Regions from separate parts of the Paraburkholderia sp. BL17N1 genome, predicted to be linked through region 2. Evidence: predicted binding sites of a transcription regulator. Region 2 holds the regulator's gene; the other holds the start of a gene.
The links. The regulator LexA, encoded in region 2, represses DNA repair genes until DNA is damaged. The targets are predictions, from matches to a motif close to ACTGTATNNNNATACAGT.
Positions count from the first base shown of each region.

Region 1: a site for LexA is predicted at 5,313-5,330, ahead of imuA (translesion DNA synthesis-associated protein ImuA). Genes of this name have one in related genera too.

Region 1 is NZ_RBIW01000001.1:13,570-20,522, forward strand. Features, by position in the region: gene B0G82_RS00065 (error-prone DNA polymerase) at 1-2,707, opposite strand, end outside; gene B0G82_RS00070 (DNA polymerase Y family protein) at 2,713-4,503, opposite strand; gene imuA (translesion DNA synthesis-associated protein ImuA) at 4,403-5,242, opposite strand; rRNA gene rrf (5S ribosomal RNA) at 5,661-5,774, opposite strand; rRNA gene B0G82_RS00085 (23S ribosomal RNA) at 5,982-6,953, opposite strand, start outside.
Region 2 is NZ_RBIW01000001.1:3,322,301-3,329,253, forward strand. Features, by position in the region: gene nodI (nodulation factor ABC transporter ATP-binding protein NodI) at 1-41, opposite strand, end outside; gene B0G82_RS15010 (universal stress protein) at 328-792, shown strand; gene B0G82_RS15015 (DUF2939 domain-containing protein) at 966-1,628, opposite strand; gene B0G82_RS15020 (hypothetical protein) at 1,730-2,074, opposite strand; gene lexA (transcriptional repressor LexA) at 2,181-2,831, opposite strand; gene B0G82_RS15030 (sulfate ABC transporter substrate-binding protein) at 3,146-4,186, shown strand; gene cysT (sulfate ABC transporter permease subunit CysT) at 4,348-5,250, shown strand; gene cysW (sulfate ABC transporter permease subunit CysW) at 5,247-6,302, shown strand; gene B0G82_RS15045 (sulfate ABC transporter ATP-binding protein) at 6,302-6,953, shown strand, end outside.

The DNA of each region.
Region 1 (6,953 bases), 3.3 Mb from region 2:
GACGCCGCAGCGAAAGATCGCGCAATTGCTGCGCGGATAGTACGGCCTGCTGACGATGCAAACAGGTTTCGTCCGCTGAGATCCGCTGTCCTTCATGACCACGTCTCTCGAATGTCGATTCCCAATCGCTCAGCGTCACGTCGGGCGGCAATACCTGGACGCCGTGACGCTTCGCGTCCTGAACGAGTTGCGACGGCGAATAAAACCCCAACGGCTGACTGTTCAGCAAACCCGCCAGAAAAGCAGCCGGTTCATAGCGCTTCAACCACGCGCTGAGGTAGACGAGCAGCGCGAAGCTCGCCGCATGGCTCTCCGGAAAACCATATTCGCCGAAGCCTTCGATCTGTTTGCAGATGCGGTCGATGAACTCCTGTTCATAACCACGCTTGAGCATCCGCTCGTTCAAATCCTTCTGATACTTCGCGAGGTTGCCGCTGCGCCGCCATGCGGCCATCGCGCGCCGTAACTGATCGGCCTGCTCACCGGTATATTTCGCCGCAACCATCGCCAGATGCATGACCTGTTCCTGGAAAATCGGCACGCCGAGCGTGCGTTCGAGCACGGGACGCAATTCATCCTTCGCGTAGTCGACCGCCTCGAGCCCCTGCTTGCGGCGCAGATAGGGATGCACCATGCCGCCCTGAATCGGCCCGGGCCGCACGATCGCCACTTCGATTACGAGATCGTAGTACTTGTTGGGCTTCAGACGCGGCAACATGCTTTGCTGCGCCCGCGATTCGATCTGGAATACGCCGATCGTATCGGCATGGCCGCACATTTCGTAGACGGCTCGATCCTCGCGCGGAATATCCTGCACCCTGAACTTCGGAAAGCCGCGCCTCAACGCGACGAATTCCAACGCGCGCCGGATCGCCGACAACATGCCGAGCGCCAGCACGTCGACTTTCAGCAGTTTGAGCGCGTCGATATCGTCCTTGTCCCACTCGATCACGCTGCGGTCTTTCATCGTCGCGTTCTCGATCGGCACGAGTCGCGACAGCTTGTCTTTCGCAATCACAAACCCGCCAACGTGTTGCGACAGATGACGCGGAAAAGTGCGCAACTCCTTCGTGAGGCGAATCAGATTCTGCGTGATGTGCGAGTTGGCGTCGAAGCCCGCTTCGGCCAGATATTTGGCAACCGCATCCGTGCCGTCCCACCATTGTTGCGACTTGCTGATCCGCTCGATCAAGGACACCTCGAGACCCAGCGCCTTGCCGACGTCTTTCAGCGCACTGCGTGCGTGATACGTAATCAGCGATGCGGTCAGCGCCGCCCGATGACGGCCGTACTTCGTATAAATATATTGAATCACCTCTTCGCGCCGCTGATGCTCGAAATCGACGTCGATATCAGGTGGCTCGTTGCGTGCGCGCGAGATGAAACGCTCGATCAGCATGTTCATGTGCACCGGATCGATTTCCGTGACGTGCAGGCAATAACAAACGATCGAATTCGCCGCTGAACCTCGCCCCTGGCAGAGAATGTTTCTGGAGCGCGCGAAACTCACGATATCGTGCACCGTCAGAAAATACTTTTCGTATTTCAGATCGGCGATCAGCCCCAACTCTTTTTCGATCTGACCGATTCGCTTCAGGTCCATGCCCTTGGGCCAGCGCTCCATCGCGCCGGTCATGACCAGCTTGCGCAGATAACTCGCTGGCGACTCGCCGGCGGGCACCAGTTCCTCGGGATACTCGTACTTGAGTTCGTCGAGCGAGAAACGGCATAGCGCGGCGATACGCAGCGTTTCTTCCAGCGTGTCGCGCGGATACAGTTTGCCAAGCCGCACACGCGTACGCATGTGCCGCTCCGCGTTCGCCTCGAGCGCATGGCCGCATTGCGATAGCGGCGTGACGAGGCCGATGGCGGTCATCGTGTCCTGCAACGGCTTGCGCGATCGGGCATGCATGAGAACGCCGCCTGCCGCGACCAGCGGCAAACCGCTCGCTTTTGAAATCATGCGCAAGGCGTCGATCTGAAGATCGTCGCTGCCCGTTTGCCAGAGTTCGAGCGCGATCCACGCCCGTTGTGCAGCGAACGAGGCGAGCCAATGCGCGCAACGCAGCGTATGCGAGAGCGTCGCCGCGCGCTGCGGCACGAGCATCAGCACGCAATCGGGTAAGGTTTTTAGATGCTCAAGATGGGGGAGTGAATCGGTGAAGTCGGATGGGCTAAGGCGATAGCTGCCCTTGTCCGCTCGTGATCGAGCCAGCGTGATCAGTTCGGAAAGATTGCCGTAACCGTTTCGGTTGGTTGCAAGCGCAACCAGGGTGCAGAAGGGTTCGCCGGTTTCGTCGGTCAGATTGAGTTCGCTGCCGATGATCAGGTGAGGGAGGGGTTTTAATACCTCAGTTTCCGCAGCTTCCGTGGGTTCCTGCTGCGACGCTTCGATTTTTGTCGCGTCTTCCGAAGGCGCTTCCGATTGCGCAGCTTTGGCCCTGTCCTCGCGCTCTTTCTGCTGACGGTCCCGCTCCTCTTTGATTTCCTTCAACGCCGTGTGAGCGCGCACGACGCCGGCCAACGAGCATTCGTCGGTAATGGCGAGCGCGCTGTAGCCGCGCGACATCGCCTGTTCGACGAGTTCATGGGGATGCGATGCGCCCCGCAGAAACGAGAAGTTAGTCAGACAATGCAATTCCGCATACGCCGGCAACTGAGTGGCGAGTGGCTGTTGCGCGAGGAACGACGGCTGGGTTAGTGACATGATAATCAGCCGAACAAACCCTGCAGATACCACTCGCCGCTAAGGCGTTCGCGGTATACCCAGAACATGTGGCCCCGGTCGTCGGCCGCGACATAGTAATCGCGCTCCACCCGGTTGCCGTCCCACCACCCCGCTTCGATCCGCTCGGTGCGCGTGAGCATTTTCAATGGCCGACGATAGATCGGCCGCTGGTCGCGCATCATTAGGCGCAGCGGTTTGTCGAGCATCCAGAGCGGTCGAGGCTGCGACGGCAGCGCACTGTCGGGTAGATCAAGCGAAGTTTGGGTACTGGCCGGTTGCGCGCCGGATTGGTGATGTTTTTTTGCGTTGGCGGTTTCGTTGGGCTGTTGGACTGCTTGTGTCGCTTGTGTCGCTTGTGCCACTCGCGCAAGCGCATCTCCGTCTGCGCCCCCTTCCTCCGCCGATGCGGCGTGCTGCAATGCATCGGTCAGCCAGGCGTTATCTGCTTTAATTTTTGTGCGGGCTTTCGCTGGCGAACGCTTCTTGCGCGAAAACGCTTGCGCCTGGTAGGCTTCGACGCGCATTGCCCGCTCGGGACGATGATCGTCCTGCACCGACATCTGCAGCACATTCTCCGGTCCCAATCGCGCGCTCAGGCGTTCGAGCAGACGCGCAATCGAATCACCATCGGATTCGGGCATGGGAAACAAAGTATCCGACTGGCCGGCATATTCGCCGATTTGATCCGCTACCAGCTTCAACTCGATAACCGGTGCCGCCAGCACGGTCTGATTCAATTTTTCCCGCAGCAACCAGATCAGATGCTCGGCATCGCGTGACGGTATGGCCCACGCGACCTTCAGGCTTGATGTCTTCGGTGCATGACGCGACGCCAATTCATGCTCGAGCAGCAACGTATAGCCACTGAGCGCCGCATGATGCGCGCTCAGCCAGCCGGCCAACTGCACGATCAGTCGACGCGCGGCGAACAGCAACGCATCCGCGTTATCGACCCGGGAGGGCAACTCCAGTTGCGCATGAAACGACGCCGGCGCACGAAACGATTCGCGTGGATCCGGGCGCGTGCCGTACGCCTGTGCCAGCAAATCAAGAATGCCGCCGCCGAAACGTCGCACGACACCGGAGCGTGGCAATTGACGCAAATCGGCCAGCGTCGCGCAGCCGACATGCGCAAACGCCTCGCGATGCGTTTGCGTGACCGGCAGCAGCGATACGGATAAGCCATCGAGGACACGCGCGAGTGAGGTCTCCTTGACCACGTGCCAACGATTCTTCTGCCGAGCGGCGCGGGCCTGCGCCAATAGCCACGCGCCCCAGGCAGTCGGCGCACAGGCGATGCGTGCCGTATAGCCGAATTCCGCCACCGTGGCAGACACCCGCGACAACAACGCGCGCAAGCCGCCAAACAACCTCAAACCGGAGCCGACTTCCAGCAACAGGGTGTGCGCGTCGGCAAGCGACACTTTGGGTGTGTACGTCAGCAAAGCAAGCGCTATGGCTTCGAATGCCTGAGTTTCGCGGGCGAGATCGGCAGCAAGCAGTTCAAGCCCCGGCGCCAACGCCAAGGCGTACGAACGCGAATGCCCCGCGTGCACGCCGGCACGCAGTGCGTCGAGATCCGGCATCAGGATGTGCGCGTGGTCGGCTAGCGCGTAACAACGCTCTTCGACGATGTTGTCGGCATCGTGAAGTTGGCTTGTCTCGTCGCTCGATTCACGCCGATTCGGCTTCGCGAGCGAACCATCCGGGAGCGGCGCGAGAGACTTCACCGCTTCCAGCGACAAGAGTGGCAATGTGACTGCGATCCACAGCATGTTTGATCTCTGGCCCTTGATGGCCACCGACTCCGTTTTCCGGCAACAAGACGCTTTGTAAAGGTAAAACGAGACGAAGAGGCTCGGCTAGCGGCGGCCCGCGACGCTTGAAGATGTCGATCGACAAACCAATCTCCTGCAGCCATTGACGACGGTTGATCGTCTGCGCATTGGCCGGCAGCAGCGGCTCGCAGATCATTCGCAATGGCGCCGGGGAAGATTGCGTGGCGGCCTCGACAGGCCGAATCAAAAATGCCAGCGATGCCGATTCTTGAGCCGCCACTTGCAGACGCCTGACTTTGTCGGCACGAGCATTCGGCAGCCAAACCAGGACCGCGCTGATGCTGTCCTGCTTCAAGGCCTGAGCGGCGGCCCACAAGGCCTGGTCTTCACTCGAGCGGACCCATAAGACCCGCTCGACATCGACACCCCAAGCTCTCAATGCGGCGGCGCACGGCTGATAGGGAGGCGCTACGAGCATGACATGCCGCTTGGCGTGTTTCGTCAGATGACACAGTGCATGGGCTAGCAGACGTACTTCACCCACTCCACCATGCTCGATCAACAACTCCGTCAGACCGCCTGCTGACCAGCCTTGTCCCGGCAACACCCGATCCAGCGCGGCATAGCCGCTGGAAATCACACGCGAATCTGCCTCGGCAAGTTCATTGCCCTGCCATACCTGACGCCGTAATTGAGACGTCAGGGCGGTCGTCGCAAGCTGAATCGCTGCTGCCATAGACACGCTCTTGAATTAGGGAATGCTCCGCCCTGCCCGGCATCGAGCAAGCATGAGGTGACGAGTTTTCACTGTATATTTATACAGTATTTTGGGATGAATGTTAAGACGGAGGGATGGTGGCAAGTTGGCGCGGGGAGAGGCGCTGGCAACCGACTGCGATCGTCGGCTAGCCTCCATCCGTCAAGACGGGTTTGCCGACGCCTTACCTCGCAATCGACGAATCCTGCGGCGTGAAGATGTGGATGCCGGACGGGCGTATCTGGAACTGACGGGTTACGCGGATGCGCGGCGGATGGGGCGGGAGTGAAGGCGGGTTCTGCGGTGGGGTTATGCGGCGGGTTTTTCCGCGTATGGCGGCGGGCTAAACGCAGAAACCCCACCTTTGCGGGGTGGGGTTTCTGTTTGCTGCTGGGGAGCCTGACGATTACCTACTTTCACACGGGTAATCCGCACTATCATCGGCGTGGAGTCGTTTCACGGTCCTGTTCGGGATGGGAAGGGGTGGGACCGACTCGCTATGGTCATCAGGCATGACTTGTTGCTGCACTGCTCGTGGAGCAATACAGCCAATCTGGAAGAAGTAGTTTCTGGTGATGCTCACCAGGGGTAAAGCTGTTGGGGTTGTGTTGTTTCTGGCACAACACGATCACTTAACCTGAGTGTCCTTGCCCCCTTCGGGGGTGGGATGCCCGTCAGTGCTGAAGCACTGACGATCATCGCGAAACACACCTGTTATAGGATCAAGCCTTACGGGCAATTAGTATCAGTTAGCTTAACGCATTACTGCGCTTCCACACCTGACCTATCAACGTCCTGGTCTTGAACGACCCTTCAAGGGGCTCGAAGCCCCGGGGATATCTCATCTTAAGGCGAGTTTCCCGCTTAGATGCTTTCAGCGGTTATCTCTTCCGAACATAGCTACCCGGCGATGCCACTGGCGTGACAACCGGTACACCAGAGGTTCGTCCACTCCGGTCCTCTCGTACTAGGAGCAGCCCCCTTCAAATATCCAGCGCCCACGGCAGATAGGGACCAAACTGTCTCACGACGTTTTAAACCCAGCTCACGTACCTCTTTAAATGGCGAACAGCCATACCCTTGGGACCGGCTACAGCCCCAGGATGAGATGAGCCGACATCGAGGTGCCAAACACCGCCGTCGATATGAACTCTTGGGCGGTATCAGCCTGTTATCCCCAGAGTACCTTTTATCCGTTGAGCGATGGCCCTTCCATACAGAACCACCGGATCACTATGACCTGCTTTCGCACCTGCTCGACTTGTCGGTCTCGCAGTTAAGCACGCTTATGCCATTGCACTATCAGCACGATTTCCGACCGTACCTAGCGTACCTTCGTACTCCTCCGTTACACTTTGGGAGGAGACCGCCCCAGTCAAACTGCCTACCATGCACTGTCCCCGATCCGGATTACGGACCAAGGTTAGAACCTCAAACAAACCAGGGTGGTATTTCAAGGGCGGCTCCACGCAGACTGGCGTCCACGCTTCAAAGCCTCCCACCTATCCTACACAGACCGGTTCAAAGTCCAATGCAAAGCTACAGTAAAGGTTCATGGGGTCTTTCCGTCTAGCCGCGGGGAGATTGCATCATCACAAACACTTCAACTTCGCTGAGTCTCGGGAGGAGACAGTGTGGCCATCGTTACGCCATTCGTGCAGGTCGGAACTTACCCGACAAGGAATTTCGC
Region 2 (6,953 bases):
CTTTTCTTGACCTGATGAAATTCGATGGCGGCGTCAGGCATGGATCGAACGAGTCTCCAAGGAGGGCGTGAATGATGTGAGTAGCTGGGGAGGCGGCCTATTCTAGGGCATCGGCGCGACGCTGTTGGTTCGCCCCGACAATGCGAAGCCGGTTTCTTGCACTGCGGCATCGGCGCGCGGAGACCCTCCGAGCGGCTCGCGCACCTGTTTAGGGCGTGGTTAGAGGGCGGTCAGCGCACAGTTAGCGTTTTCCATCCCTTGCAACCTGAATTGCGGCGCACCATGATTAATTGAGAATCGCGCGTCCCGCGCGAAGGGAGAAAAATCATGGCGAGCTACCAGAAAATCCTGCTGTGCTACGACGGCTCGCGCGAAGGCCGCAAAGCACTCCGTTGCGGCGCCGACCTGGCGTTGGATCTGAAAGCGGAAACGCATTTGCTGTCCGTCGTCGACATGCGCTCGAGTATTGCGCAAAGCGCGGGCCTGCTGACCGACGTGGCCTGCGGCAGTTTCGAAAAGACCGCACGCGACATCCTGCAGGAAGGCGTTGATTGGCTCACCGAGCGAGGTGTGACCGCACAAGGGCATTTTGCATTCGGCCATCCGATCGATGAGATCGCCAACCTCGCCAATGAACTGCATGTCGACCTGGTGGTGGTCGGCCACCGTTGCCGCACGGGTTTGTCGCGATGGTGGATGGGCGCGGGCAATACGCCGTTGCTCGACCGTGTCTCGTGCAGCATTCTGGTGGCGTGTTCTTCGGCGCAGGAGCAGCAGCAAGCGGCGGCTTGAGGCGCGTGTCGCCATTGTGGACGGTTGGCTGGCGGCCGGGTACTCCGGCCTCACTACCCGGTGGCCTCGACGCCATAACGAAGTCGCTGAACGACTCGCCGCGACTCGCCGCGACTTGCCGAATAATTGGCGCGATCACGGGATCCGCGCCATACAAAGCCGACGTGCCGCGATCACTCGTTCAGATTGACCGCGGCCAGCTTCCACGTGAATATCCCTTCGCGCCGAAAGATCGCCGAGTAACGCGCGTCGCCGGCGCCATGCTGGTACGTGACGACGAACTCGTTGAGCCCACGATAGCCCGCGGTGGTTTGCGGCGGCTGCGGGGGCGTGGCGTTGGCATTCCCATTCGCCGCGTTGCCGGCAGGAGGCGCTGCCGGCGCCGGTGCGCTCGCGGCGGCGTCGGACGGATTGTTCGCGGCCGGTGGCGCGGGCGGCCGCTCACCCGGATCGCCGCGCGGCGGCATGCCGTTCAGCAAGGCCGCGACACCGTCCGGTGTGGCATAGGCATCCACGAGCGGCCCAATCAATGCGACGCCGATCATCGCGCCAATGGCGGCCAACGGATTGCCGTTGCTGTGCGCGCCAAGCCGGCGTGTCAGCAGGCCGGCGACCTGGTCCTTCAGGCTCTCACGCAACGCGGGGAAGTCGACGTACTGATTGACCGTTTGCGCATCGCGCGCATCGGCCGCGCGTTTGAGATTGTTCAGCGCGATGTACGGTGACGCATAAGCAAACCCCAGTGCGGCGATCACCACGATCACGATTAGCGTGACGATCAGCGGCTTTGTGGCGCCGCCTCTGCTGCCGCGTTGGGTATGTTTCGGAACTGCCATCGAGTGGGACTCTCTATCAGGTGTGATCTAACGTGGACCACGGCCACGCGAAAACGATCCCACGCAATGCAATCTCTCGCCGCCCGCTCAAGACAGGGTCATCACGACTCGAACACCGCGCCGTGGACGTTGGCTTCGTCGGCGATGCAGCGGTCGATCATGCGGCATACCGCGTCCATCGTGCCGACCATGATGAGACGCGACGGCCCGTGATAGACCCGCACCGGCGCGCGACGCGCTGGCTCGGCCGTATTCAGGCCGGAATTCAACGACACGCGGGCAAACGCCGGCAACGACGACGGCAAGCTGGACGTAGCCTCGGGCGAGTCGAACAGCGACGGAGTGCTGCGCGTGGCCGCCTCGATCAATGAGCAGGGCACCAGCTTGCGAAGGTGACGCAGACGACCGAACTGGCGAAAGGGCAGCAGGCGGGCAAGACGTTCCATGAGACTCTCCAGACGATGCAACGTTGATGCAGTGTCGATGCGACATTGACGCGGCTTTTTATTCTGTTGAACGCGCAAAAGGGTTAGAACCGGGGTTAGAACCGGGTTAGAACTCGCCGGGGCGAATCAGCCCCACGGCGATACCCTCCAGCGCGAACTCCGCACTGCCGGTTTCAACGAAGATGTTTTCGTAATCGGGGTTCTCGGCGATCAGTTCGAGCCCATTCGGCCGGCGCTTCAGGCGCTTGACCGTGACGTCGTCGCCCAGCCGGGCAATGATGATCTGGCCGTCTTTCGCTTCGCTGCGCTTTTGCACCGCGAGCAGGTCGCCGTCGAAGATGCCCGCGTCGCGCATGGACAGCCCGCGCACCTTCAGCAGGTAATCGGGCTTGCTCGAGAACAGCGCCGGGTCGCACGCGTAGTGCTGCGAGATATGTTCCTGCGCGAGGATCGGGCTGCCGGCGGCAACGCGCCCGATCAGCGGCAGCGACAGTTGCATGATGCTGGCGTGCGGCAGCGTGAACTGGTGCGGCGAGTCTTCCGGACCGGCCAGCAGGCGAATGCCGCGCGATGCGCCGGCCGCGAGTTCGATCACGCCCTTGCGGGCGAGTGCGCGCAGATGTTCTTCTGCCGAATTGGCCGAGCTGAAACCCAACTCGGCGGCGATCTCCGCGCGGGTGGGCGGAAAGCCGGTGCGTTCGATAGCCCTGCGGATCAGATCGAAAACCTGCTGCTGTCGTGCGGTGAGTTTGGTCATGGCGCCACTGTATGTATGAACAGGTGACTGTATTTTTATACAGTATTCGGCGCAATTCAAGCTTTACTTTAAGTTCGGGGCGAAGGGCGGCGTTCCAGCGCCGTCAAACGATGCTTTAACAGCCGTTTTCGTTCAGCAACGCCTTATCCAGCTGTCGTTACCACTTTTGAGTATTAAAAAATGAAGAAACATTATTTTTAATGATGAAAGCCCTTCGATAGACTGGGCCTCCAGTTGACGTTCATGTGCACGTGACCGCGACACAAGAAAAGACATCACACGCTGTTTCAGCGGACAACGCGGAGAAAGTTGACATGAAATACCAAGGTACGGGGCTGGCAGGCAGGACGAAGAAACTGATCGCGGCGCTAGCATTGGGCGCGGCGGGCGCGCTCGGCGTGATGGCGCAGGCGCACGCCGCCGACACGACGCTGCTGAACGTCTCCTACGACCCGACGCGCGAGCTGTATCAGGACGTCAACCAGGCGTTCGGCAAGGAGTGGAAAGCGAAGACGGGCGAGACGATCACCTTCAAGCAGTCGCACGGCGGCTCGGGCGCCCAGGCGCGCTCGGTGCTCGACGGTCTGCAGGCCGACGTGGTGACGCTGGCGCTCGCCTACGACATCGACGCACTGGCGAGCAAGGGTTTGCTGGACAAGGGCTGGCAGAAGCGCTTGCCCGATAACGCCTCGCCGTACACGTCGACGATCGTGTTTCTGGTGCGCAAGGGCAACCCGAAGCACATCAAGGACTGGGACGATCTGATCAAGCCGGGTGTGTCGATCGTGACGCCGAATCCGAAGACCTCGGGCGGCGCGCGTTGGAACTACCTCGCGGCGTGGGCGTATGCGGAGCATCAACCGGGCGGCAATGATCAGAAGGCGAAGGAATTCGTCGGCAAGCTGTACAAGAATGCCGGCGTGCTGGATTCGGGCGCGCGTGGCGCGACCACCAGCTTCGTGCAACGCGGTATCGGCGACGTGCTGATCGCGTGGGAAAACGAAGCGTTTCTGTCGCTGAAGGAATTCGGTCCGGAGAAGTTCGAGATCGTGGTGCCGTCGGTGAGCATTCTGGCCGAGCCGCCGGTCGCGGTGGTGGACAAGGTGGTCGACAAGCACGGCACGCGCAAGGTCGCCGAAGCTTACCTGAACTTCCTGTATAGCGAGCAAGGCCAGGAGATCGCGGCGAAGAACTTCTACCGTCCGCGTTCGAACAAGGTGCCGGCCGAGCTGACCGCCAAGTTTCCGAAGCTGAAGCTGTACACGGTGGACGATTCGTTCGGCGGCTGGACCAACGCGCAGAAGACGCACTTTGCCGATGGCGGCGTGTTCGATTCGATCTATCAGCCGCAGTAACAAGCCCGCTGCCGGAGTCGGCAAAGGCATAGGCAAAGGCATAGACATAGGCAGGACGACGCGGCGACGCGTCACTCCCGAGCGCGCCCCATGGGGCGCGCTTTTGGCCGCCAGGGCCCGGCGGCCGGCAATACGAGCATCAACCTGAACGAGTAACGAGCATGACGACGTTGACCTTCCGAAAACCGAGCGCGTTGCCCGGTTTTGGCCTGACACTCGGCATCACGGTGGCTTATCTGAGCCTCGTGGTGCTGATTCCGCTTGCGGCGACCTTTCTCAAGACCGCCACGCTCGACTGGAGCCAGTTCGTGCGTGCGGTGAGTTCGCCGCGCGTGCTCGCGTCGTATCGGCTCACCTTCTTTTCCGCGCTCGGCGGCGCGCTGATCAATGCGGTGTTCGGCTTTCTGGTGGCGTGGGTGCTGGTGCGCTACACGTTTCCGTTCAAGCGCATTGTCGATGCCGTGGTCGATCTGCCGTTCGCGCTGCCCACGTCGGTCGCGGGTATTTCGCTCGCGGCCGTGTACGCGGGCAACGGCTGGATCGGGCAGTTCCTCGAACCGCTCGGCCTGAAAATCGCGTTTACACCGGCGGGCGTGCTGGTGGCGCTGACCTTCATCGGTTTGCCGTTCGTGGTGCGCACGGTGCAGCCGGTGCTCGAAGAGTTCGAGCGCGAACAGGAAGAAGCGGCGGCGTGCCTGGGCGCATCGCGCTGGCTGACGTTTCGCCGCGTTGTGTTGCCGGCGGTGTTTCCGGCGCTGTTGACAGGCTTCGCGCTTGCATTCGCGCGCGCGCTCGGCGAATACGGCTCGGTGATTTTCATTGCCGGCAACGTGCCGATGAAGTCGGAGATCACGTCGCTGCTCATCATCACCAAGCTCGAGCAATACGATTATGCGGGTGCGACTGCGATCGCAGTCGTGATGCTGGTCGTGTCGTTCCTGATGCTGCTCTTTATCAATACCTTGCAGTGGTATCTGCAGCGCCGCACGAGTCGTGGGGGCGCGGGCCCGGCGCCTGCTGCCGCGAGTGTCGCGGCGATCGGTGTCGGCGGAGGTGCGCAATGAGCCGCGATTCCGTGAAGAACGCAGGCGGGGCAGCGGCCGTGGCCGTGGCACCGCGTGCGCCGCTGAACGTCGCGCGCCGGCCCGATCCGGTCACCGAACCGCCTGTCGTACGCTGGATTCTGACTGGCGTCGCGCTGCTGTTTCTTGCGCTGTTTCTCGTCGTACCGCTCGCCGCCGTGTTCTATCAGGCGTTGAACAAAGGGCTCGGTTTCTATCTGGAATCGCTCGCCGATCCGGACGCGCTCGCGGCGATCAAGCTCACGGTGATCACCGCCGCGATCGCGGTGCCGCTGAACCTCGTGTTCGGCCTCGTGGCTTCGTGGTGTATCGCCAAGTTCGAGTTCCGCGGCAAGGCGCTGCTGACCACGCTGATCGATCTGCCGTTCTCGGTGTCGCCGGTGATCTCGGGCTTGATCTATGTGTTGATGTTCGGCGCGCAGGGCTGGTTCGGCCCGTGGCTGCAGGACCACAACGTGCAGATCATTTTCGCGGTGCCGGGCATCGTGATGGCAACGATCTTCGTCACGTTCCCGTTCGTCGCGCGTGAGTTGATTCCGTTGATGCAGGCGCAAGGGAACGACGAAGAAGAAGCCGCGCACGTGCTCGGCGCGTCGGGCTGGCAGATCTTCCGCCGCGTCACGCTGCCCAACGTCAAATGGGGCCTGCTGTACGGCGTGATTCTGTGCAACGCGCGGGCCATGGGCGAGTTCGGCGCGGTGTCGGTCGTGTCGGGCCATATTCGCGGCCAGACCGACACGATGCCCCTGCACGTCGAAATTCTCTACAACGAATACAACTTCTCGGCGGCGTTCGCCGTGGCGTCGGTGCTGGCTCTGCTCGCACTCGTGACGCTCGGCCTGAAGCTGCTCGCCGAGCGCCATATGTCGGCGGAACTGTCGGCCGCGCGCGACGTGCCCGCTTACGCGGGTCCCGTTACGCCTGCGGCCAATGCAACAAGCGCAACACCCGCAACACCCGCAACAAGCGCATCACACACAACGCAAACAACGCATGCACCGCAGCAACACCCGCTCAAGCAAGGAGAGCTGTAATGGGTATCACCGTTCGTAACCTGCAGAAGCGCTTCGGCGATTTCGTCGCGCTCGATAACGTCTCGCTCGACTTTCCGCCGGGCGAACTGGTTGCGCTGCTCGGGCCGTCGGGTTGTGGCAAGACGACCTTGCTGCGCGTGATCGCCGGACTCGAATACGCCGACGGCGGCCAGGTCGTGCTGCAAGGCCAGGACGTGGCGACGGTCGGCGCGCGCGAGCGGGAAGTGGGCTTCGTGTTCCAGCATTACGCGCTGTTCCGCCATATGACGGTGTTCGAGAACGTGGCCTTCGGCTTGCGCGTGAAGCCGCGCAAGGAGCGCCCCTCGGAAGCCGTGATCCGCGAGAAGGTGCATGAACTGCTCAAGCTCGTGCAGCTCGACTGGCTCGCGCAACGCTATCCGTCGGAACTGTCGGGCGGCCAGCGGCAACGTATCGCGCTCGCGCGCGCGTTGGCCGTCGAACCGAAAGTGCTGCTGCTCGACGAACCGTTCGGCGCGCTGGATGCGAAGGTGCGCAAGGAACTGCGCAGCTGGCTGCGTCGTCTGCACGACGATCTGCATATCTCGACGATTTTCGTCACGCACGATCAGGAAGAAGCGCTCGAAGTCGCCGACCGTATCGTCGTGCTGAATCGCGGGCATGTGGAGCAGG